4 regions of the Streptomyces sp. NPDC008001 genome follow, and region 3 is predicted to be linked to each of the others. Evidence: riboswitches for the same ligand, from Rfam matches in the RefSeq annotation. Region 3 holds a riboswitch; each other region holds the start of a gene.
What was found. Region 3 has a riboswitch for cyclic di-AMP ahead of ACFZCD_RS29660 (transglycosylase family protein). Riboswitches for the same ligand answer to the same signal wherever they lie in the genome.

Region 1: another riboswitch for cyclic di-AMP. It lies ahead of ACFZCD_RS05065 (M23 family metallopeptidase); the one in region 3 lies ahead of ACFZCD_RS29660 (transglycosylase family protein).
Region 2: another riboswitch for cyclic di-AMP. It lies ahead of ACFZCD_RS01120 (C40 family peptidase); the one in region 3 lies ahead of ACFZCD_RS29660 (transglycosylase family protein).
Region 4: another riboswitch for cyclic di-AMP. It lies ahead of ACFZCD_RS21725 (M23 family metallopeptidase); the one in region 3 lies ahead of ACFZCD_RS29660 (transglycosylase family protein).

Annotation. Positions count from the first base shown of each region.
Region 1 is NZ_JBIBIZ010000002.1:27,709-32,814, forward strand. Features, by position in the region: gene ACFZCD_RS05055 (aldo/keto reductase) at 1-337, opposite strand, end outside; gene ACFZCD_RS05060 (MFS transporter) at 434-1,912, opposite strand; gene ACFZCD_RS05065 (M23 family metallopeptidase) at 1,954-3,264, opposite strand; cyclic di-AMP (ydaO/yuaA leader) riboswitch at 3,274-3,440, opposite strand; gene ACFZCD_RS05070 (PP2C family protein-serine/threonine phosphatase) at 3,481-4,836, opposite strand; gene ACFZCD_RS05075 (DEAD/DEAH box helicase) at 5,106-5,106, opposite strand, start outside.
Region 2 is NZ_JBIBIZ010000001.1:250,290-255,395, reverse strand. Features, by position in the region: gene ACFZCD_RS01130 (hypothetical protein) at 1-112, shown strand, start outside; gene ACFZCD_RS01125 (S1 family peptidase) at 573-1,643, shown strand; gene ACFZCD_RS01120 (C40 family peptidase) at 1,707-2,180, opposite strand; cyclic di-AMP (ydaO/yuaA leader) riboswitch at 2,184-2,373, opposite strand; gene ACFZCD_RS01115 (glutamate--cysteine ligase) at 2,710-3,792, shown strand; partial or broken gene ACFZCD_RS01110 (FAD/NAD(P)-binding protein) at 3,852-4,493, shown strand.
Region 3 is NZ_JBIBIZ010000011.1:321,758-326,863, reverse strand. Features, by position in the region: gene ACFZCD_RS29680 (exopolyphosphatase) at 1-560, opposite strand, end outside; gene ACFZCD_RS29675 (DUF501 domain-containing protein) at 557-1,099, opposite strand; gene ACFZCD_RS29670 (septum formation initiator family protein) at 1,146-1,610, opposite strand; gene eno (phosphopyruvate hydratase) at 1,754-3,043, opposite strand; gene ACFZCD_RS29660 (transglycosylase family protein) at 3,256-4,002, opposite strand; cyclic di-AMP (ydaO/yuaA leader) riboswitch at 4,006-4,196, opposite strand; gene ACFZCD_RS29655 (transglycosylase family protein) at 4,457-5,106, opposite strand, start outside.
Region 4 is NZ_JBIBIZ010000008.1:71,558-76,663, forward strand. Features, by position in the region: gene ACFZCD_RS21710 (DNA topoisomerase (ATP-hydrolyzing) subunit A) at 1-711, opposite strand, end outside; gene ACFZCD_RS21715 (M16 family metallopeptidase) at 949-2,316, shown strand; gene ACFZCD_RS21720 (M16 family metallopeptidase) at 2,352-3,719, shown strand; cyclic di-AMP (ydaO/yuaA leader) riboswitch at 3,934-4,089, shown strand; gene ACFZCD_RS21725 (M23 family metallopeptidase) at 4,103-4,912, shown strand.

The sequences.
Region 1 (5,106 bases), on a different contig from region 3:
GGCGGAGGGACTCCTCCACGCCCGTCTTGATCACCGATGCCCGCAGGCCGCGCGGTTCCGGGACGCCCGCGCCGACCTTGGTGGCGAGGACGATGTCGGAGCGGTTGCCGCGGGAGGCGAACCAGTTGCCGATGACGGTCTCCGACTCGCCGCCCTCGTTGCCCGGGACCCAGGCCGAGTAGACGTCGGCGGTGTCGATGAAATTGCCGCCCGCCGCCGCGTAGGCGTCGAGGACGGCGAAGGACTCCGTCTCGTCCGCGGTCCACCCGAAGACGTTGCCGCCCAGGGCCAGCGGATGGACGGAAAGATTGCCGATCTTCTTGTGAATGTCAGCCATGTGTTCGTTCAACGTCCTTACTGGGGCTGGTATTCCGCTCTTTCTCCAAGGTCGATGGGTGCCGAGGGCGACAACGCCGCGCCGGTTCCGCTACTTCTACTTCGCCGGCGCCGCCACCGGTTCCGCCCGTTTCTTCGTCGACAGCGGTGCCGCGATCGACTCCAGCGACCGCCCCTCCGCCCGTACCGCCAGGAAAGCCGCCACCAGCCCCGCCCCGCACATCAGCGACGCGCCGATCGAGAAGGCCAGGACGGTATCTCCCACGTTCCCGCTGCTCGTCAGGTCGGCGAAGAGCAGCGGGCCGCTGATGCCGCCCGCCGCCGTACCCAGGGAGTAGAAGAACGCGATGGCCATGGCCCGCGTTTCCATGGGGAAGATCTCGGAGACCGTGAGATAGGCGCTGCTGGCCCCTGCCGAGGCGAAGAACAGCACGACCGCCCAGCAGGCGGTGAGCGTGCCGGCCGTCAGCCGGTCCGTGCCGAAGAGCCAGGCCGTGCCGAAGAGGAGCAGGCCCGACAGCAGATAGGTCGAGGAGATCATCACCCGCCGGCCCACCGTGTCGAAGAGCTTGCCCAGCAGCACCGGCCCCATGAAATTGCCGGCCGCGATGACGACGAAGAAGTACCCCGTGCGGGAGGTGGAGACGTGGAAATACGTCTCCAGGATCGAGCCGAAGCCAAAAGTGATCGCGTTGTAGAGGAACGCCTGCCCGATGAAGAGGGACAGGCCGAGGACCGCCCGCTTCCGGTAGTCGGAGAACACCGTCCGGGCGATGTCGGTGAACGTCACCAGCCCCCGCTGGTGGATCGTGATCTCGCCCTCCGGCTGCGGCAGCGCTACGCCCTTCTCCTGTTCCACACGCTTCTCGATCGACTCCACCAGCGATTCCGCTTCCGCACCCCGCCCGTGGATGAACAGCCAGCGCGGGCTTTCCGGCACCTTCCGCCGTACGAAGAGGATGACCAGTCCCAGGACGACGCCGAGGCCGAAGGTCAGCCGCCATCCCACGTTCGCGGGGAAGACGTCCGTGTCGAGCATCAGGACGGACAGCAGCGAGCCGCCGATCGCTCCGAGCCAGAAACTGCCGTTGATGACCAGGTCGATCCGGCCCCGGAAAGCCGCCGGGATCAGCTCGTCGATGGCGGAGTTGATCGCCGCGTACTCGCCGCCGATCCCGAATCCGGTGAGGAAGCGGAAGGCGAAGAACCACCAGGAGGAAAAGGAGACGGCCGTGAGGGCCGTCGCGCCGAGATAGACCGCGAGCGTGACGAGGAACAGTTTCTTGCGGCCGAAACGGTCGGTGAGCCGCCCGAAGAACAGCGCCCCGGAGCACGCCCCCGCCACGTACAGCGCCGCCGCGATGCCCGTGACCTGCCCCGAGGTGACCGGCAGCCCGCTCCCCTGCTCGGAGAGGCGGCCGGCGATGTTGCCGACCACCGTCACTTCCAGGCCGTCCAGGATCCAGACCGTGCCGAGTCCGATCACCACCGTCCAGTGCCAGCGGGACCACGGCAGCCGGTCCAGCCGCGCCGGTACGGCAGTGGTGATCGTCGTCGCCTCATCCGCGGGGGGCATGCGCTACCGGGTGCCCCGTCCCGTACGGAACATGCCCTGCGCTACGGCTGCAGGCCCCTGCCCCGCAGCCACCCCAGGGGGTCTATCGGCGCGCCCCCGCCCGGCCGGACCTCCAGGTGCAGGTGCGGGCCGGTGACGTTGCCGGTCGCGCCGACCCTGCCGATCGTCTGGCCCGCCGCGACCTTGCCCGACGTGACGACCATGGACGACAGGTGGCAGAACCACAGCTCAGTGCCGTCGTCGAGCTTCAGCACGATGCGGTAGCCGTACGCCCCGGCCCAGCCGGCCTGCGTGATCGTGCCGCTGCCCACCGCCTTCACCGGCGTGCCGGTCGGGGCGGCGAAGTCCTCGCCCGTGTGGTGCGCGGACCACATGTTGCCCGCCTGCCCGAAGCCGGCCGTCAGGGTGTACGAGCCGACAGGGAGGGTGAACAAGCCGGAGTGACGGGCGTGGGCCGGGGCAGGGGCGGGGGCGGGGGCGTGCGCGGGCTTGGCCCAGGCGGGCCTGGTCCTCTTCTCCGGCCGCTGGCTCTTATGGGTCTCCCGGCTCTTATGAGTCCCCTGGACCTTCTGACTCTTGTGGGTCCCCTGGACCTTCTGGCTCTTATGAATCCCCTGGCTCTTATGGCTCCCCTGGGACTTCTGGGGCGTATGAGACCCCTGGGTCTTGTGCGTCTGCTGGTGGTCGGCCTGCTGATGATCGACCTGCTGGTAGTCGGCCTGCTGGTGGTCAGCCTGCTCCAGGAGCCTCGCCCGGAGCGCCTCACCCGCCATCGCCGCGCGCTCCGCCGCCTCCGAAGCGGCCGCCGCGCTCTCCTCGGCGACGGACCGGGCCAAGTCGGCCGGATCCACCGGACCCGCCAAATCCACCGGAGCCGCCAAGTCCGCCGAGTCCACCGCCCCCGCCGCGCTCCCCGCGAAGAACGAGCCCACACCCGGCAACTGCGCCAGGTCGGGCATGGATATGGAGGCCGCGGGACGCTCCTGCGCATGCGCCATGCCACCCGCGCCGACCGCCGCGATGACGCCCGCGCCGAGCACGGCACCGCTGCGGGCCATCGTGCCGCCGCGCTGCTTCACGACGCGGTGGCGCCCGCGGCCCGCGCCGAAAGCGCTGAAGGCGGAGGGTTCGTACGGGGCTGCCGCCTCGGCCGCCGCCCGGCCCTGCGGTTCGTAACCCTGCTTGTAACGCCGCTCGTACGACTCGTACGACCCCTCGTACGCAGCCTCTTCCGCCCGCTCCGCCCACTCTGCCCGCTCCGCCGCCTCCGGCTCGTACGGCGGTGCGTACGCGGGCACCAGCGGCGGGTCGTAGTCCCCGGGCTCGTAGCGGTCAGGCTCGTTGGATGCCACGGAGGCACTCCTTTCCTTCCTTCTCGCCTACCGGGTTAGCTGACGGGTTCGGAGCAGGAAGGTCTCCTACGAGCCGCGTGCGGCCCGATTCACCCCAGGGTGGTGGTTCCCCGGTTCCCAGAACTTGCCGGTGTATCAGGTGGTGCTGTGCCCGCGGGATTCGGCGAAGGCGCACGGTGCACCGCCTCTTGCGGCGGTTGCGACGACCGCGCTCCGTTATCGAACGTTAATAGACGCGCCGGGTGGTTTCCAAGCCGAAAGCCGGAATCCGCCGGGCCGTCCCGACAGGTCTTCACAGGACGTCCGCCCACGGAACCTGTCGATGCTTTCCACGAAATGCTGTTCGATTCGCTCGCCGCGCCGGATCGCCAACAGGGCCATGTCGTCAGCGGCCTGACCGCCCGAATGGCGGGCCACGTCCGCGACCAGGCAGTCCAGCAGCGCCTCGGGGTTCTTGAACTGCCGTCCCGTCAGCCCGGCGCGCGGGTCGTAGAAGGCGCCGTCGGCGTCCCTGGCCTCGGTCACCCCGTCCGTCATCAGCAACAGCGTCGCGCCCGCGGGGAACTCCCGTTCCTCCGCCCGGTCCGGCCACACCCCCAGCTCCCCCAGCCCGAGCGGCAGTGCAGGCACGGCGGGATCGGCGACGCCGACCCTGCCGTCGGCGTGCAGCAGGAGCGGCGGCGGATGGCCGCGGTTCAGCAGGCGGAGTACGGGTTTCCCCGGCGGCAGTTCCACGAGGACGGCCGTGGTGAAGCCCTCGTACTGGTCCAGGTTCCCGCGCCGCCTGCCCTCGCGCTGCAGCGCGCGTTCCAGCCGGCCCGCGAGCCCCTCCAGCGTGGGCTCCTGCTCGGCCGCCTCGCGAAAGGCGCCGATCACGACGGCGACCGCCTCGACCGCGCCGAGGCCCTTGCCGCGGACGTCGCCGACGATGACGCGCACGCCGTGCGGGGTGTCCTGGACCGCGTACAGGTCGCCGCCGATCCGGGCGTCGGCCTGCGCGGCCACGTAGCGCGCGGCCACCCGCAGGCCGCCGATCCGGGACGGGGGCGCGGGCAGGACGGCGCGCTGGGCCGCCTCCGCGATGCCGCGGGCGGAAGCGAGCTGCTGGTCACTGCGACGGGCGATGCGGTTGATGCCCAGGGCGACCAGGGCGACCGTGCCGATGGTGGCGATGGTGGCGATCTCGGACAGCGCCTCACCGGTGCCGGACGGCCGGTGGTAGAGCGCGAGACCGACGGCGACCGCCACCGCGGCCAGGGCGGCCGCGACGGTGGCGCGGAGGGTGTGCAGGGGCGCCGCCACGAGGGGCGCGGCGGAGAGGAAGGGGGCGGACGAGTAGTGCGTGGGCGCCCCCAGGTCGAAGAGGACGCCGCCGGCGATCAGGACGGCCGGGAGCCTGCGGGCCGCACGGCGGGCGGTGTGCGCCGCAGCGCGGCGGACGGCGCGGCTCCGCCACGGGCCGCCGTCACCGCCGCCCGTGCCCCCGCTCGCACCGCCACCGGCCCGTGCAGGGTTCTTCCCTGGCCCGCCTCGCTTCCCCACCGCGCCCTCTCCTGACCGGCCGTCCCGCATGTCACCCCTCCCACCCTTCCGGGCGGGAGGTCATCGGGCGAACGGTGCTGGGCCAACCGGGGAGATCAGTGCGTGAGCGGGGACAGCTCAGCGCGTAAGGGAACCAGGCATCAGTACGTGCCGGAACCGGGCATCAGTGTGTGCGGGAGCCGGGCGTCAGCACGTGCAGGGGCCGGGCCCCCTACGTACGGAAGCCGCGCCTCCGTACGTACGGAAGCCGGGCTTCCGTACGTACGGAAGCCGGGCCTCCGTACGTACGGAGCCGCGCGT
Region 2 (5,106 bases), on a different contig from region 3:
GGCGACCGAGCTGGACCAGCCGGTCGAGCACGTGGAGGGCGCGGCCGCCGGGGGCCAGGGGCACGGAGGCAGCGGCCCGATCCGTCCGACGCACACGACCGGGGCCCAGTAGCCGGACGTGAGGGGCCGGGGTTCCGCCGTTCGCGGCGGCCCCCGGCCTCAAGGCCTTAAGACCGGGCAAAGAACGCCCCGGAGCCGCACCAAGAGCGGTCCACGAAGAGCGAATACCGGACAGGCGCACTCATCGCCGCCCGCCCGGCGCCCGGCCGCCGCCCGCGCGCGTCACCCCCGTTCAGAAGGACGCCTCCGGGTGCCCGTGAGCCGCCGGAGACCTCCCGACGGGGCCGCACATGCGACCGAATGTCACTCTTGAACTCCCGCTCGCCGCACCGGGATACTCGCCCGTACCCCACTCTTGACATGGACGCGGCGATCTCATCGGCCCTGTCGCGCACCGTGTCCTCACCAGTGCGCACCCACGTACGCCCACGTACGCCCCGCGCACGACGTATGCACTCCTCCACGCCCGGGCACCACCGTGCCGCCGGGCACTCCCCCACAGGAGGCCACGAGTGAAACGTTCCCGCATCTCCACGCGCCGTACGGCCACCGCCGGTGCGGCGATGGTGGCCCTGGCGGCCGCGGCGCTGACGCTTCCCAGCGCGCACGCGAGCTCGCCCGCACCCCGTCAGCTCTCCTCGCCGCAGGCCGCGGAGCTCGCCCGGCACATCGCCGCCGGCCTGGGCGCGGACTCGGCGGGCTCGTACTACGACGCCAGGACCGGCAGGCTCGTCGTCGGCGTCGTCGACCAGGACGCGGCGGCCCGGGTCCGGGACGCGGGCGCCGAGCCGAGGATCGTGCGCCACTCGGCGACCGAACTCGCCTCGGCCAAGCGGACGCTGAAGTCGGACGCCGCCATTCCGGGCACGGCCTGGTCGGTGGACCCGCGCCTCAACAAGGTCGTCGTCACCGCCGACAGCACGGTCACCGGCGCCCGGAAGGCCCGCCTCGACAAGGTCGTCGCGAGCCTCGGCGACAAGGTCACCGTCAAGAGAACGGCCGGTGCCTTCCGTCCGCTCGTCGCGGGCGGCGACGCGATCTGGGGCAGCGGCGTGCGCTGCTCCCTGGGATTCAACGTCACCAAGGGCGGGCGGCCGTACTTCCTCACCGCCGGACACTGCGGCAACGCCTCGCAGACCTGGTCCGCCTCGCAGGGCGGCGCCCGGATCGGCACGACGGAGAGCTCGTCCTTCCCGGGCCACGACTACGCGCTCGTGCGCTACGCCTCCGGCGCCTCCCACGCCAGTGAGGTGGACCTCTACGACGGCAGCACGCAGAGCATCAGCAGCGCCGGAGAGGCGACCGTGGGCGAGCAGGTGCAGCGCAGCGGCAGCACCACCGGCGTCCACGGCGGCCAGGTCACCGGCCTCGACGCGACCGTCAACTACCAGGAGGGCCAGGTCGACGGCCTGATCGACACCACCGTCTGCGCCGAGCCGGGCGACAGCGGCGGCGCCCTCTTCGACGGCGGCACGGCCCTGGGCCTCACCTCGGGCGGCAGTGGTGACTGCTCCTCCGGCGGCGAGACGTTCTTCCAGCCCGTCCCGGCGGCGCTGCAGGCGTTCGGGGCGCAGCTGCCCTGACCCCCGCCTGACCGGCTGCGGGGATCCCCGGGAGGGATCCCCGCAGCTCCGGGCCGGCCGGGGTCAGTTGACCCGGCCGTACCAGACGCTGCCGGTCCAGATCTTCTCGAGCCGCACGCTCGTGCCGGGCTTCGGAGCGTGCCAGATCTTGTTGCTACCCGCGTAGATACCGACGTGGTAGACGTTGCTGCCCGAGTGGAAGAAGACCAGGTCGCCCGCCTGGCGGGAGCCGGACGAGATGTGCCGGGTCTTGTTGTACTGGTCGGCCGCGGTGCGCGGCAGGGACTTGCCCACCTTCTTGAAGGAGTAGAGCGTCAGGCCCGAGCAGTCGAACCGGTTGGGGCCGGCGGCGCCGTACTGGTACGGGGAGCCCTGCTTGGCGGCCGCGACCTTCAGGGCGGCGGCGCCCGGGGTGGCCGCACTCGCCTCGGCCGTCATGCCGGGGAGCAGCATGGACGCGGTCACGGTGGCGGCGGTGACCACGGAGGCGGCACCGGCGCGGGACATGAGCGTGGATATACCGGGGAACGCAGACATGCCAAAACCCTTCGTCATCCGCCTGCGAAAGATGACCTGTCGGGTTCGGGCTGTCGAAGTTGCCCGGCCGTCTGAAATGACTTCAGTGGCTTCACCCCAAGGACCACCGCCATCGTGGTCCGCCGTGCTCGGGTCTCCCGCTCCTGCCGATCCATTCGCTTCTGCTCCGCACCCGGTACGGCGGCAGGACTCGGCGTCCGCCCGGGTCGCCCGCCTCGGTGACGGGATCTTGTTGTTCGATGCACGATCCTGCATCACGGAACGCCGGAATTCGGAGCCGAAAGGGGCTTCTGTGAACTTCTTCACTTCCCGGCGACCGCCGGAACCGGGGTGTTCCCAGGCGTCACGAGTGGCGGGAAATCCCTTTTATCAAAAGGCGGTTGAAGAACTGATTCGAGTCACCCCCGCGTTACCCGGGCGACCCGAAAGGCGAGGTGACCGGGGACGTGGCAGGGCGTCTTTGCGTCAGAAAGCCGTGGCGGCGGGGCGCGTGCGGTTCGCCGCGAGGGCCCGAGGGTAGCCCTACGGCATGCTCACCCTAGGGATCGAGGAGGAGTATCTTCTGCTCGACCCGGCCACCGCACTGCCGGTTCCCCTGGCCGATGAGGTCCGGGCGGCGGTCGACCTGGATCCGGTCGTGAACGAGCAGGAGGTTCAGGCGGAGCTGTTGCAGGCCCAGGTGGAAGTCGCCACTCCGGTCTGCTCCGATCTCGCCGAGGCCGGCCGGCACCTGCTGCGGCTGCGCCACGCGGTGAGCTCCGCCGCCAAGCGGTCGGGCTGCCGGCTCGCCGCCTGCGGGACGGCGCCGTGCTCGGGCCCCGAGCCCATTCCGGTCACGGGCAACCCCCGCTATCTGGCGATGCGGACGCGTGCCGCCCAGCTCGTGGACGAGCAGTTCGTCCACGGGATGCACGTCCACGTCGCCATCCCCGACCGCGAGATGGGCGTCGCGGTCCTCAACCGGGTGCGGCCCTGGCTGCCCGTCCTCGTCGCCATGGCGGGCAACTCCCCGCTGTGGAACGGCCAGGACACCGGCTTCTCCAGCTGGCGGACCGTGGTCTACAGCCGCTGGCCGGTCAGCGGCCCGCCCCCGTACTTCGACGGCCTCGCGGACTACGAGGAGCGCATCGAAGCGCTGCTGACGGCCGGTGCGATCGCGGACCGCGGCCAGCTGTACTGGCAGGCGCGGCTGTCGGACCGCTATCCCACGATCGAAGTGCGCTGCCTGGACGTGCAGTTGCGGGCCGACGACGCCGTCATGTTCGCCGGCATCGTCCGCGGGCTGGTCGCCACCGCCATCCGCGACGAGAAGGCCGGGCGTCCCCCCACTCCCTGCCTGCCGGAGCTGCTCGCCGCCGCGAACTGGCACGCCGCGCGGCACGGCCTCGACGGCGTGCTCGTGGACCGCGAGGGCCGGCGCCGGGGCGCGGAGGAGGTCGTCCGCTCCCTCCTCGTCCACATCGGCCAGTCCCTGGAGGAGTCCGACGACACCCGCCAGGTGAGCTCCCTCGTCCACCGCCTCCTCCGCCGCGGCACCGCAGCGGACCGCCAGCGCCGCGCACTGGCCACGGACGGCCTGAAGGCGGTGATGGAACTGATCGCGGAGCCGTAGGCCCACGGCCGGGCCGCCGCGAAACACACTGCGCCCGCAACTGCTTCTTGCCCTCGGTGATGTCCCGGGGCGACGTCCGGACTGGCGAAGCGCACCGCTTCGTCGCTGCACGCTCCGTTTTACAGCGCTGCCTCACGCCGTACGGGTTCCACCGCCCGGCCGGCTGGGCAGGGTGCCCCGGAAGGCCGGGAGGGGAGTTCGGGGAGGCGGTGCGTGTGGAGGGTGTTGGCGGCCGGGATGTTGTCGTCATCGGGGGTGGAGTCGCCGGGACCAGCCTGTTGGTGCAGCTGGTGCGCGCGGTCACCGGCCGTCCTCCGCCGCTCCCCGTACGGGCCGTGCGGCTCGTGGATCCCCGGCCGGCCGGCTGGGGGCTGGCCTTCGGGGACGAGGACCCGCTGCTGCTGTGCAACTCCGCCGCCGAGCTCAATTCGCTCCTCGCCGACCGGCCCGGCGACTTCGTCGAGCACCTGCGCGAGCGCGGCTGGACCGGCAGCCCGAAGGACTGCGTGCCGCGCGCCCGGATGGCCGAGTACTGCGCGGACCGCTGGGCCCGGGCGCGGGAAGAGGCCGGGCGGGCCGGCATCGCCGTGGAGCACGTACGGGCCGCGGCGGCGAGCATCAGCATCCCGGCGGACGGCCGCGGCGGGCACCGGGTTCGGCTGAGCACGGGGCAGGAACTGGCCGCGGACGACGTGGTCGTCTGCACCGGCGTCTCCACGCCCCGCGTCCCCGACGGCTTCGCGGCGTTCCTGCACCACCCGCGCTACCTCGGCAGCCCCTACCCGGCCCGCCGGATCCGGCAGCACCTGCGCCCGCGCTCCCGGGTACTGGTCCTCGGAAGCCACCAGTCGGCGACCGACGCGGCCCTGCTGCTGTGCCGCGACGGCCACCGGGCGGCGCTCGCCTCACCGTCGGGCATGCTGCCCGCCGTGCGCGAGTCCCTGGCCGAGCCGCTGCACGCGTACCCGCCGCTGGAGCGCATCTCCCGGCTCGACCCGGCCGATCCGTGCCTGGCGGACCGGCTGGTGCGGTGCGTGGTGGAGGCCGTGCGGCTGTACGGCCGGCGGCCGCTGCGCCGGCAGGTCTCCCGCGCCTCCGACCCCGTGCAGCGGCTGCGCGAGGAGACCGCCCTGGCCGAGGCGGGCGCCTGCGGCTGGCCGGACGTCATGGTGCCCCTGATCGAGGAGGTCATCGCGCTCGCCCCCGCACTGCCCGAGGGCCGCGTGGAGGAGCTGTCGGCCGAGTTCGCCCGGCTGACCGGCCGGTACGTGACCGCCCTGGCCGCCGTGAACGCCCGGCGGCTGCTCGCGCACT
Region 3 (5,106 bases):
CGCTCGGGCGTCGGCGGGTCCACCACCACGCCGTCCTCGACGAGATGACGCTCGGTCATGCGCACGCAGCCGACGTCGACGCTGCGCGCCGCCCGCACGTGGTCCTCGCCGACGACGAACTCCGTGGAGCCGCCGCCGATGTCCACGACCAGGAACGGCTTCGCGAGGTCCGCGCGGCCGGCCAGTTCCTTGGTGGCGCCGGTGAAGGAGAACTCGGCCTCCTGGTCACCGCTGATCACCTCGGGCTCCACGCCCAGGATCTCCACGACGCCGCGCACGAAGTCCTCGCGGTTCTCGGCGTCCCGCGAGGCGGAGGTGGCGACGAAGCGCACCCGCTCGGCCTTCAGCTCGCGGATGACCTCCGCGAACTCCCGGCAGGCCGCGAACGTCCGCTCCAGCGCCTCGTCCGCGAGCCGGCCCGTGCGGTCCACGCCCTGGCCCAGGCGGACGATCGTCATCCGGCGGTCGAGCTCGGTGAACGCACCGGTCGCGGCGTCGAGATCGGCGACGAGCAGGCGGATCGAGTTGGTGCCGCAGTCGACGGCCGCGACGCGGGTCACTGCTCGTCACCCCCGGCCGGAGCGGCGCACGGCGTCACGCACGGGCCCTTGGCCCACCACTCGGGCAGCAGCGCCAGCGCCTCGTCGCCGAACGGGTTCACCCCGGGGCCCGCGACCAGCGAGTGACCCACCAGCACGTGCAGGCACTTGACGCGGTCGGGCATGCCGCCGGCGCTCGGGAAGCCCTCCAGGACCTCGATCGCGTCGCGGCGCCGGAGGTAGTCCTCGTGCGCGGCGCGGTAGGCGGCGGCCAGCTCGGGGTCCGTCGCCAGCCGGTCCTGCATCTCCTTCATCAGACCCGAGCCCTCCAGCGTGCCGATCGCGGAGGCGGCGCGCGGGCAGGTCAGGTAGTACGTGGTCGGGAACGGCGTGCCGTCCGGCAGCCGGGGGGCCGTCTCGACCACGTCGGGGTTGCCGCAGGGACAGCGGTGCGCGATGGCGCGCAGTCCGCGCGGCGGGCGGCCCAGCTGCTCCTTGAACGCCTCGATGTCGGCGGCGGTGGGCTCGGTGGACTCGGTCTGGGGCGGAGGGGTTTCCATGTGTCGCTCGTGCTCGTCTTCGCTCGGTGGTGTGAGGGGATGCGGGTCAGCGCGGGTTGTCGGCGGTGTCCACGCCGTCCCAGAGGTTGCTGTACCAGGGGCGGTCGGCGGTGCCCTGGTCCCGGGGCCGCCGGGCGGTGCCGCTGCCGTCGACCACGCTGTAGCCCGTCTCGCCGGGGCGCAGGTAGTGCAGGTGCTCGCGCGCCTGCTGCTCGACGTACGCCGGGTCCTCCAGGCGCGCCTTCTCGTCCTGCAGCCGCTGCACCTGCTCGCGGGCGCGCTCGGACTGGCGGCGCTGGTCGGCGATGTCGGAGCGCTGGGTGACCCACTGGCGCATGGGGTAGGCGAGGGCGACGACCAGCGAGCACACGACGAGCGCCAGCAGCGCCGCGCGGCCGGTGAGCCGGCTGCGGCGCGGGCCCCGGGCGCGGTAGACGCGGGCCGTGGAGCCCTGGACGAGCACCGAGCCGAGTGCCCTGAGCCTGGTCGCGGTGGAGCGGTCCGCCGCCACTTCGCCTCCCCGAGGTCCTGGTCGCCCGCAGCCTCGCTACGAACGTACGTCCCCGGCCACGGTACGGGACCGTGGCCGGGGACGGGGTGAGGCTGCGGTTCTGAGGCCGTGTCAGCCCCGGTGGGCGGCGGCCCTTGCGGCTCCTACTGGTTCGCGGAGCGGAACCGCGGGAAGGCGCTGCGGCCGGCGTAGACCGCGGCGTCGTCCAGGATCTCCTCGATGCGGAGGAGCTGGTTGTACTTGGCGACGCGCTCGGAGCGGGCCGGGGCACCGGTCTTGATCTGGCCGCAGTTGGTGGCGACGGCCAGGTCGGCGATGGTGACGTCCTCGGTCTCGCCGGAGCGGTGCGACATCATGCACTTGAAGCCGTTGCGCTGGGCCAGCTCGACGGCGTCGAGGGTCTCGGTGAGCGAGCCGATCTGGTTGACCTTGACCAGCAGGGCGTTGGCGGCGCCCTCCTCGATGCCGCGGCCGAGGCGCTCGGGGTTGGTGACGAACAGGTCGTCACCGACGAGCTGGACCTTGTCGCCGAGCTTCTCGGTGATGGTCTTCCAGCCGTCCCAGTCGTCCTCGAACAGCGGGTCCTCGATGGAGACCAGCGGGTACGCCTCGACGAGCTCGGCGTAGTACTCGGTCATCTCGGCGGCCGAGCGGTCCTGGCCCTCGAACTTGTAGACGCCGTCCTTGTAGAACTCGGAGGCGGCGACGTCGAGCGCGAGCGCGATGTCCTGGCCGGGGGTGTAGCCGGCCTGCTTGACGGCCTCGAGGATGAGGTCGAGGGCCTCGCGGTTGGAGCCGAGGTTCGGGGCGAAGCCGCCCTCGTCGCCCAGGCCGGTGGACAGGCCCTTGGCCTTCAGCACGGCCTTGAGGGTGTGGTAGACCTCGGTGCCCCAGCGCAGGGCCTCGGAGAAGGACTCCGCGCCGATCGGCGCGATCATGAACTCCTGGATGTCCACGTTGGAGTCGGCGTGCGAGCCGCCGTTCAGGATGTTCATCATCGGAACGGGCAGCAGGTGCGCGTTCGGGCCGCCCAGGTAGCGGAAGAGCGGCAGGTCGGACGCCTCGGAGGCGGCGTGCGCGACGGCCAGGGAGACGCCCAGGATGGCGTTGGCGCCGAGCGAGCCCTTGTTGTCGGTGGCGTCCAGGTCGAACATGGCCTGGTCGATCAGGCGCTGCTCGGTGGCGTCGTAGCCGACGAGCTCCGGGCCGATCTGCTCGATGACGGCCAGGACGGCCTTCTCGACGCCCTTGCCCATGTAACGGTTCTTGTCACCGTCACGGAGCTCGATGGCCTCGAAGGCGCCGGTGGAGGCGCCGGACGGCACGGCGGCACGGCCCGTGGAGCCGTCGTCGAGGCCGACCTCGACCTCGACCGTGGGGTTGCCTCGCGAGTCGAGGATCTCGCGAGCTACGACGACGTCGATGGACGGCACGAGGGTCTCCTTCGTGTGTGTCTGAGGTTCTGCAGCACGAGCCTAACGGGCGCCGGAGGCTCGGCTCGCCGTTGGACCGTGTTTCCGGGATGAGAAATCCGAAAAAGCAGCAAAACCATCACAAACGCTGAGATCACCGTACGAGTGATGAATTGTCCGGAAAACGGCAAAGAAAGGCGGCCCACTCGCGTGGGCCGCCCCCGTCAGCTCGGTCAGCTGAGGTGCAGCTTCTGGCCGACGAAGATCACGTCGGCGTCCTGGACGACGTCCTTGTTGCGGTCGTACAGCTTCTGCCAGCCGCCCTTGACGTTCTTGGCCTCGGCGATCTTGGAGAGGGTGTCGCCCTCCTTGACCTCGTACTCGCCGTCACCGACCTTGTAGGACTGCGGAGCGGTGTGCTTCGGCGCGGCCTGCTTCGGGGCCGGGGTCTCGTCCTGCTCGGCGGCCTGCGGGGCGGTGTGCTTCGGCGCGGCCTTCTTCGGCGCGGCCTGGCGCTCGCTGCGGTCCGCGTGCGACTTGCCCGACACCGAGCCGCCGGAGCGGGAGGACTTGGTGTGGGAGCCCGAACCCGGGTCGACGTCGGCCTTCGCGCCGCCGGACGACAGGTTGCCGGCACCGGCGCAGCCCCAGGCGCCCGGGCCCTGCATGGCCAGCAGCCGCTCGGCCACGGCGATCTGGGCGCCCTTGGAGGCGTGGTCGGCGCGGTCGGCGTACTTCTGGCCGCCGGCGGCGTTCCAGGAGGACTGCGAGAACTGCAGGCCGCCGTAGTAGCCGTTGCCGGTGTTGATGGCCCAGTTGCCACCCGACTCGCACTCGGCGACCTTGTCCCACGTCGAGACGGACGCGGCGTTGGCGGAGGTGGCGACCATCAGCGGGGCGGCAACGGCTGCGCCGGTCACACCGGCGAGCGTGATGATTCGAGCGGCCTTGGACGGACGACGGTGCTTGCCCTTGGACATGAGTCGTTTCCTCACCGACGCCTACGAGGTGAGCTGTCGGGTTCGGGCTGTGAGTTCGCCCGGCTTCGCGTGCCTGCTCTGCGAGCACGCTCGGCTTCACCCCTAGCCGGTCCCGGACCCGCGGCCTTCGGCCGAGGAGCCGTTTCCGGCGCCTACCTTGGTTCCCCCGCTCCTGCCTACGGCGCTTGCGCGACGACTCCACCGGCCGTCGGCAGGATTCGGCGTGACGACCGTGGTGCTCGCGGTGGCGAGCGGTCACGACGGTAAACACAGTCGCGGCATGGGTTCAAACCCCTCTTTCCAGCCACAGTTGCCCCTTGTTACCCAGGGAAACATGATGTTTCCGCAGGTAGAAGGGGGTTTGCCAAGTTGGGGAAGGCGGCATTCCGCCAACTGGCAAAGAGACCCATGTCTCACTTTCGACTGGAACGGACATTCGCCGCGAACTACCGGTCTATTTACCGACCTCAAGCCTCTGACCAGGACGGATCAGGTCAGGATCGGATCCGACCACTTTCTCATTGCGGTGGTAGAGGGACTGCCAACCACCGTTGACCGCTTGCTGTTCGGCGATGACTGACAAGTTGTCACCGGGACGCACGGTGTAGCCGGTGGCCGTGGGACTACCGGTGCGGCCCTCGCCGCCGCCGCGCGATGAACGACCGTCGTCCGAACGTGACGGGTCGGCACGATGCTTGCCCGTACCGGCTTCCACGCCGTCCGACGCCTGCCCCGCCGCCGAACCGGAACCGTCCGGAGTGCCCTGGGACGGCGTCGCGGGAGTCGTGGGGATCGAGGTCGGGTCGTCCGAGGGGGACGAGGAGGGCTTGCGGTGGCGGCCTTCCTGAGTATCGCCCGACGCGTCGTCACCGGGCTTGTCGCTCGGTCCAGTGGTTCCCGGAGCACTCGGCGAGGCGTCGTGCGACGGGCTGCCGGACGGCTTGCCGGAGGGGCTGCCCGACGGCCGGTCCGGCGTGGGCTTGCCGGACGACGGCTGAGCGGAAGGCTCCGCCGACGGCTTCCCGGACTGCGAGGGGGCCGTGGAGGGCTTCTCCGGCTTGGAGGGCTCGCGCGGCTCGGACGGCGTGGAGGGCGAAGTGGTGC
Region 4 (5,106 bases), on a different contig from region 3:
CAGGCCGACGATCCGGCCGCCCGTGGGCAGGTCCGGGCCGGGCACGTACTTCATCAGCGTGTCGAGGTCGGCGCCCGGGTGCTTGATCAGGTGCCGGGCGGCGGCGACGACCTCGCCGAGGTTGTGCGGCGGCATGTTCGTCGCCATGCCGACCGCGATTCCGGACGAACCGTTGACCAGAAGGTTCGGATAGGCGGCGGGCAGGGCGACGGGCTCCTGCTCGCTGCCGTCGTAGTTCGGCGCGAAATCGACCGTGTCCTCGTCGATGGACTCCGTCATCAGGGAGGTGGCCGAGGCCATCCGGGCCTCGGTGTACCGCATGGCGGCCGGCGGGTCGTCATTGCCGAGGGAGCCGAAGTTGCCGTGGCCGTCGACCAGCGGGACGCGCATGGAGAACGGCTGCGCCATGCGCACCAGGGCGTCGTAGATCGAGGCGTCGCCGTGCGGGTGGAGCTTTCCCATCACCTCGCCGACGACGCGGGCGCACTTCACGTAGCCGCGGTCGGGGCGCAGCCCCATCTCGTTCATCTGGTAGAGGATGCGGCGGTGGACCGGCTTGAGGCCGTCGCGCGCGTCGGGCAGGGCCCGGGAGTAGATGACCGAGTAGGCGTACTCGAGGAAGGAACCCTGCATCTCGTCGACGACGTCGATGTCGAGGATGCGCTCCTCGAAGTTCTCCGGCGGCGGGGTCTTCGTGCTGCGGCGGGCCATCGCGGCTGCGGCTCCTTCGATCGATTGCCGAGGCAGGGTGCTGACGCGGACCATTGTGGACCGCGCCACTGACAACCCCGGACACGACCCGTCCGTAAGGGGGCACGGCGCCGGGAACTTCGCCGGATGTCAGCGCGCTTGCATACAGTGACAGCACTGTTCATCACGCGAGTCATCGCGCTCGGGTCATCGCGCACGGGCGCGGGATTTCAAGCGATCGAAGGGACGTACATGCCCATGGGTCACACGGCCACGCAACAGGCCGGTACCGGCGGCCTCACAGCGACCGAGCACCGGCTGGCCAACGGCCTGCGGGTGGTGCTCTCCGAAGACCACCAGACCCCGGTCGCCGCGGTCTGCCTCTGGTACGACGTCGGCTCGCGCCACGAAGTCAAGGGCCGCACCGGCCTCGCCCACCTCTTCGAGCACCTTATGTTCCAGGGCTCGGCCCAGGTCAAGGGGAACGGCCATTTCGAGCTGGTGCAGGGCGCCGGCGGCTCCCTCAACGGCACCACCAGCTTCGAGCGCACCAACTACTTCGAGACCATGCCGGCGCACCAGCTGGAGCTGGCCCTGTGGCTCGAGGCCGACCGGATGGGCTCCCTGCTCACCGCCCTCGACGACGAGTCGATGGAGAACCAGCGCGACGTCGTCAAGAACGAGCGCCGCCAGCGCTACGACAACGTCCCCTACGGCACCGCCTTCGAGCGGCTGACGGCCATGGTCTTCCCCGACGGCCACCCGTACCACCACACCCCGATCGGCTCCATGGCCGACCTGGACGCGGCCTCCCTGGAGGACGCCCGCGCCTTCTTCCGCACGTACTACGCGCCGGGCAACGCCGTCCTGTCCGTCGTCGGCGACATCGACCCCGAGCAGACGCTCGCCTGGGTCGAGAAGTACTTCGGCTCCATCCCCGCGCACGACGGCAAGCAGCCCCCGCGCGACGGCAGCCTCCCCGACGTCATCGGCGAGGAGCTCCGCCAGGTCGTCCGCGAAGAGGTCCCGGCGCGCGCGATGATGGCCGCCTACCGCCTCCCGCAGGACGGCTCCCGCGAGGCCGACGCCGCCGACCTGGCCGTCACCGTCCTCGGCGGCGGCGAGTCCTCCCGGCTCCACAACCGCCTGGTCCGCCACGACCGCACCGCCGTCGCGGCCGGCTTCGGCCTGCTGCGGCTCGCCGGCGCCCCCTCGCTGGGCTGGCTGGACGTCAAGGCGTCCGGCGGCGCCGAGGTGGCCGCCATCGAGGCCGCGGTCGACGAGGAGCTCGCCCGCTTCGCCGCCGAGGGGCCGACCCCCGCCGAGATGGAGCGCGCCCAGGCCCAGCTGGAGCGCGAGTGGCTGGACCGGCTCGCCACCGTCAGCGGCCGCGCCGACGAACTGTGCCGCTTCGCGGTGCTGTTCGGCGACCCCCAGCTCGCCCTCACCGCCGTGCAGCGCGTCCTGGACATCACGCCCGAGGAGGTGCAGCGGGTCGCTCAGGCCCGCCTGCGCCCCGACAACCGCGCCGTGCTGGTGTACGAGCCCACGGAGCCCGCCGCCCCCACCGCCGGCGAGAACGCCGGAGCAGCCGACGCAGAAGCAGAAGAGGAGACGGCCAAGTGAGCGACGCCGTGGCCGCTGACCCCGCCCAGCCTTCCATGACCTTCCACCCGCGGCCCCGGGCCGGGGCCCCCGCGCCCTGGGCCTTCCCCGCTCCCGAGCGCGGCACGCTGCCCAACGGCCTCACGGTGCTGCGCTGCCACCGCCCCGGCCAGCAGGTCGTCGCCGTGGACATCAACGTCGTGGCCCCCCTGGACGCCGAGCCCCAGGGCCTCGACGGCGTCGCCACCATCATGGCGCGCGCCCTGTCCGAGGGCACCGACAAGCACACCGCCGAGGAGTTCACCGCCGAGCTGGAGCGCTGCGGCGCCACCCTCGACGCCCACGCGGACCACCCCGGCGTGCGCCTCTCCCTGGAGGTGCCGGCCTCCCGGCTCGCCAAGGCCCTCGGCCTCGTGGCCGACGCCCTGCGCGCCCCGGCCTTCCCCGACAACGAGGTCGAGCGCCTCGTGGGCAACCGCCTCGACGAGATCCCGCACGAGCTGGCCAACCCCGCCCGCCGGGCCGCGATGGCGCTCTCCAAGGAGCTCTTCCCGGCCGCCTCGCGGATGTCCCGCCCCCGCCAGGGCACCGAGGAGACCGTCGCCCGCATCGACGCCGCCTCCGTCCGCGCCTTCTACGAGGCCCACGTCCGGCCCGCCACCACGACCGCCGTGGTCGTCGGCGACTTCACCGGCATCGACCTCGACGCGGCCCTCGCCGACTCCCTCGGCGCCTGGACGGGTTCCCCGGCCGAGCCCCACCCGCTCCCGCCGGTCACCGCCGACGACACCGGCCGCGTCGTCATCGTGGACCGCCCCGGCGCGGTCCAGACGCAGCTCCTCATCGGCCGCATCGGCGCCGACCGGCACGACCGCGTGTGGCCCGCCCAGTCCGTCGGCACGTACTGCCTCGGCGGCACCCTCACCTCGCGCCTGGACCGCGTCCTGCGCGAGGAGAAGGGCTACACCTACGGCGTGCGCGCCTTCGGCCAGGTGCTGCTGTCCTCCCCGGAGGGCACCGGCGCGGCCATGCTGGCCATCAGCGGCTCGGTGGACACCGCCTCCACCGGCCCCGCACTGCAGGACCTGTGGACGGTGCTCCGCACCCTCGCCGCCGAGGGCCTGACGGACGAGGAGCGCGACGCCGCCGTGCAGAACCTCGTCGGCGTCGCCCCGCTCAAGTACGAGACGGCGGCGGCCGTCGCCGGGACCCTCGCCGACCAGGTCGAGCAGCACCTCCCGGACGACTTCCAGGCGCGGCTGTACGAACGCCTCGCCGCGACGGGCACGGTGGAGGCCACCGCCGCCGTCGTGAGCGCGTTCCCGGTCGACCGTCTGGTGACGGTGCTCGTCGGTGACGCCGCGCAGATCGAGGAGCCCGTCCGGGCCCTCGGCATCGGCGAAGTGACCGTGATCACGGGCTGATCCCCGGCGGCCGGCCCACCGGTGGCCCGCCGTCAACCGGCAGGCACGCGCGCCCGCGAGGCGCGCGTGCCTGCCAAATGTCCGGTTTAGCGGAGTGGTTGCACGTCTGCACTGTGGCGTGGGACACAAAATGGTGCTTCTGTTTGCCGATCGAAAGTGACGGCGTCTAGCGTCAAAGCGGCTGTCCGTCCGATGTGCGTCGCATCCGCGGCCCGGGCAGTCATCGCCGAGTCCCCGTACGGCGCGAGCCAGGGGAGCCGGGGACCCAAGTGTCCCTGGGGTGAATCGGGCCCCTTTCCGGAGGGATCCGTAGGAGACCTTCCTGCTCCGAACCCGTCAGCTAACCCGGTAGGCGAGAGGGAAGGAAAGGACCAGCCTCACCCATGGCGTTCACTCGTGCCACCGGGAAGCACCGCAAGCCGAGCCGCGCCGTTCGCGTCAGCGCGAACGCGGCAGGCATAGCCACCCTCGCCGCCACCGGTGTCGTCGCGGGCTTCGCCGCTCCGGCGCTGGCCGCGTCCACCGACGACGCCCACCGTTCCACCGAGGACACCGGCCTGACCCAGGCCGTCGTCATCGGCGAGGACACCGCCGGCCGCATCGGCGAGCAGGCCCAGGTCCAGAGCAGCGCCGCTGCCGAGTCCACCGCCGTCCACGAGGCCGAGTCCGCTGCCAAGCAGCAGGCCGCCGACGTGAAGAAGGCCGCGGACGAGGCCAAGCGCAAGGCCGAGGCCGAGCGCAAGGAGCAGGAGCGCGTCGCCCGCGAGCAGGAGCGCAAGCGCCTCAACGCCTTCGTCTCGCCGATCGCCGGCTCCTACGTCTCCACGTCCTACAAGGCCTCCAGCGGCCTGTGGTCCTCCGGCAGCCACACCGGCGTCGACTTCCACGCCGAGACCGGCACCTCGGTCCAGGCCGTGGGCGCCGGCACCGTCGTCGAGGCCGGCTGGGGCGGCGCCTACGGCAACAACGTCGTCATCAAGCACAACGACGGCACGTACACGCAGTACGGCCACCTGTCGTCCATCGGCGTCTCCGTCGGCCAGACCGTCACCGCCGGCCAGCAGATCGGCCTCTCCGGCGCCACGGGCAACGTGACCGGCCCGCACCTGCACTTCGAGGCCCGCACGGGTGCCACGTACGGCACCGACATCGACCCGGTCGCGTACCTCGCCGAGCACGGCGTCTCCGTCTGACGCTCCGGCACCCGGGCGAGTCCTGACGCGCACTCGCCGCACACACGCCTGACGAAGGCCCCGGCCCACCGGCCGGGGCCTTCGCCGTGCCCGAACATCCCCCGCGCCGTGGCCGCCGCCGGCCCCCGTGTTGGCCAAAACATAGCGATGACTTCCCGTGCGCCGTCGGAAATCGCGGTCCGCTGCAATAGAGT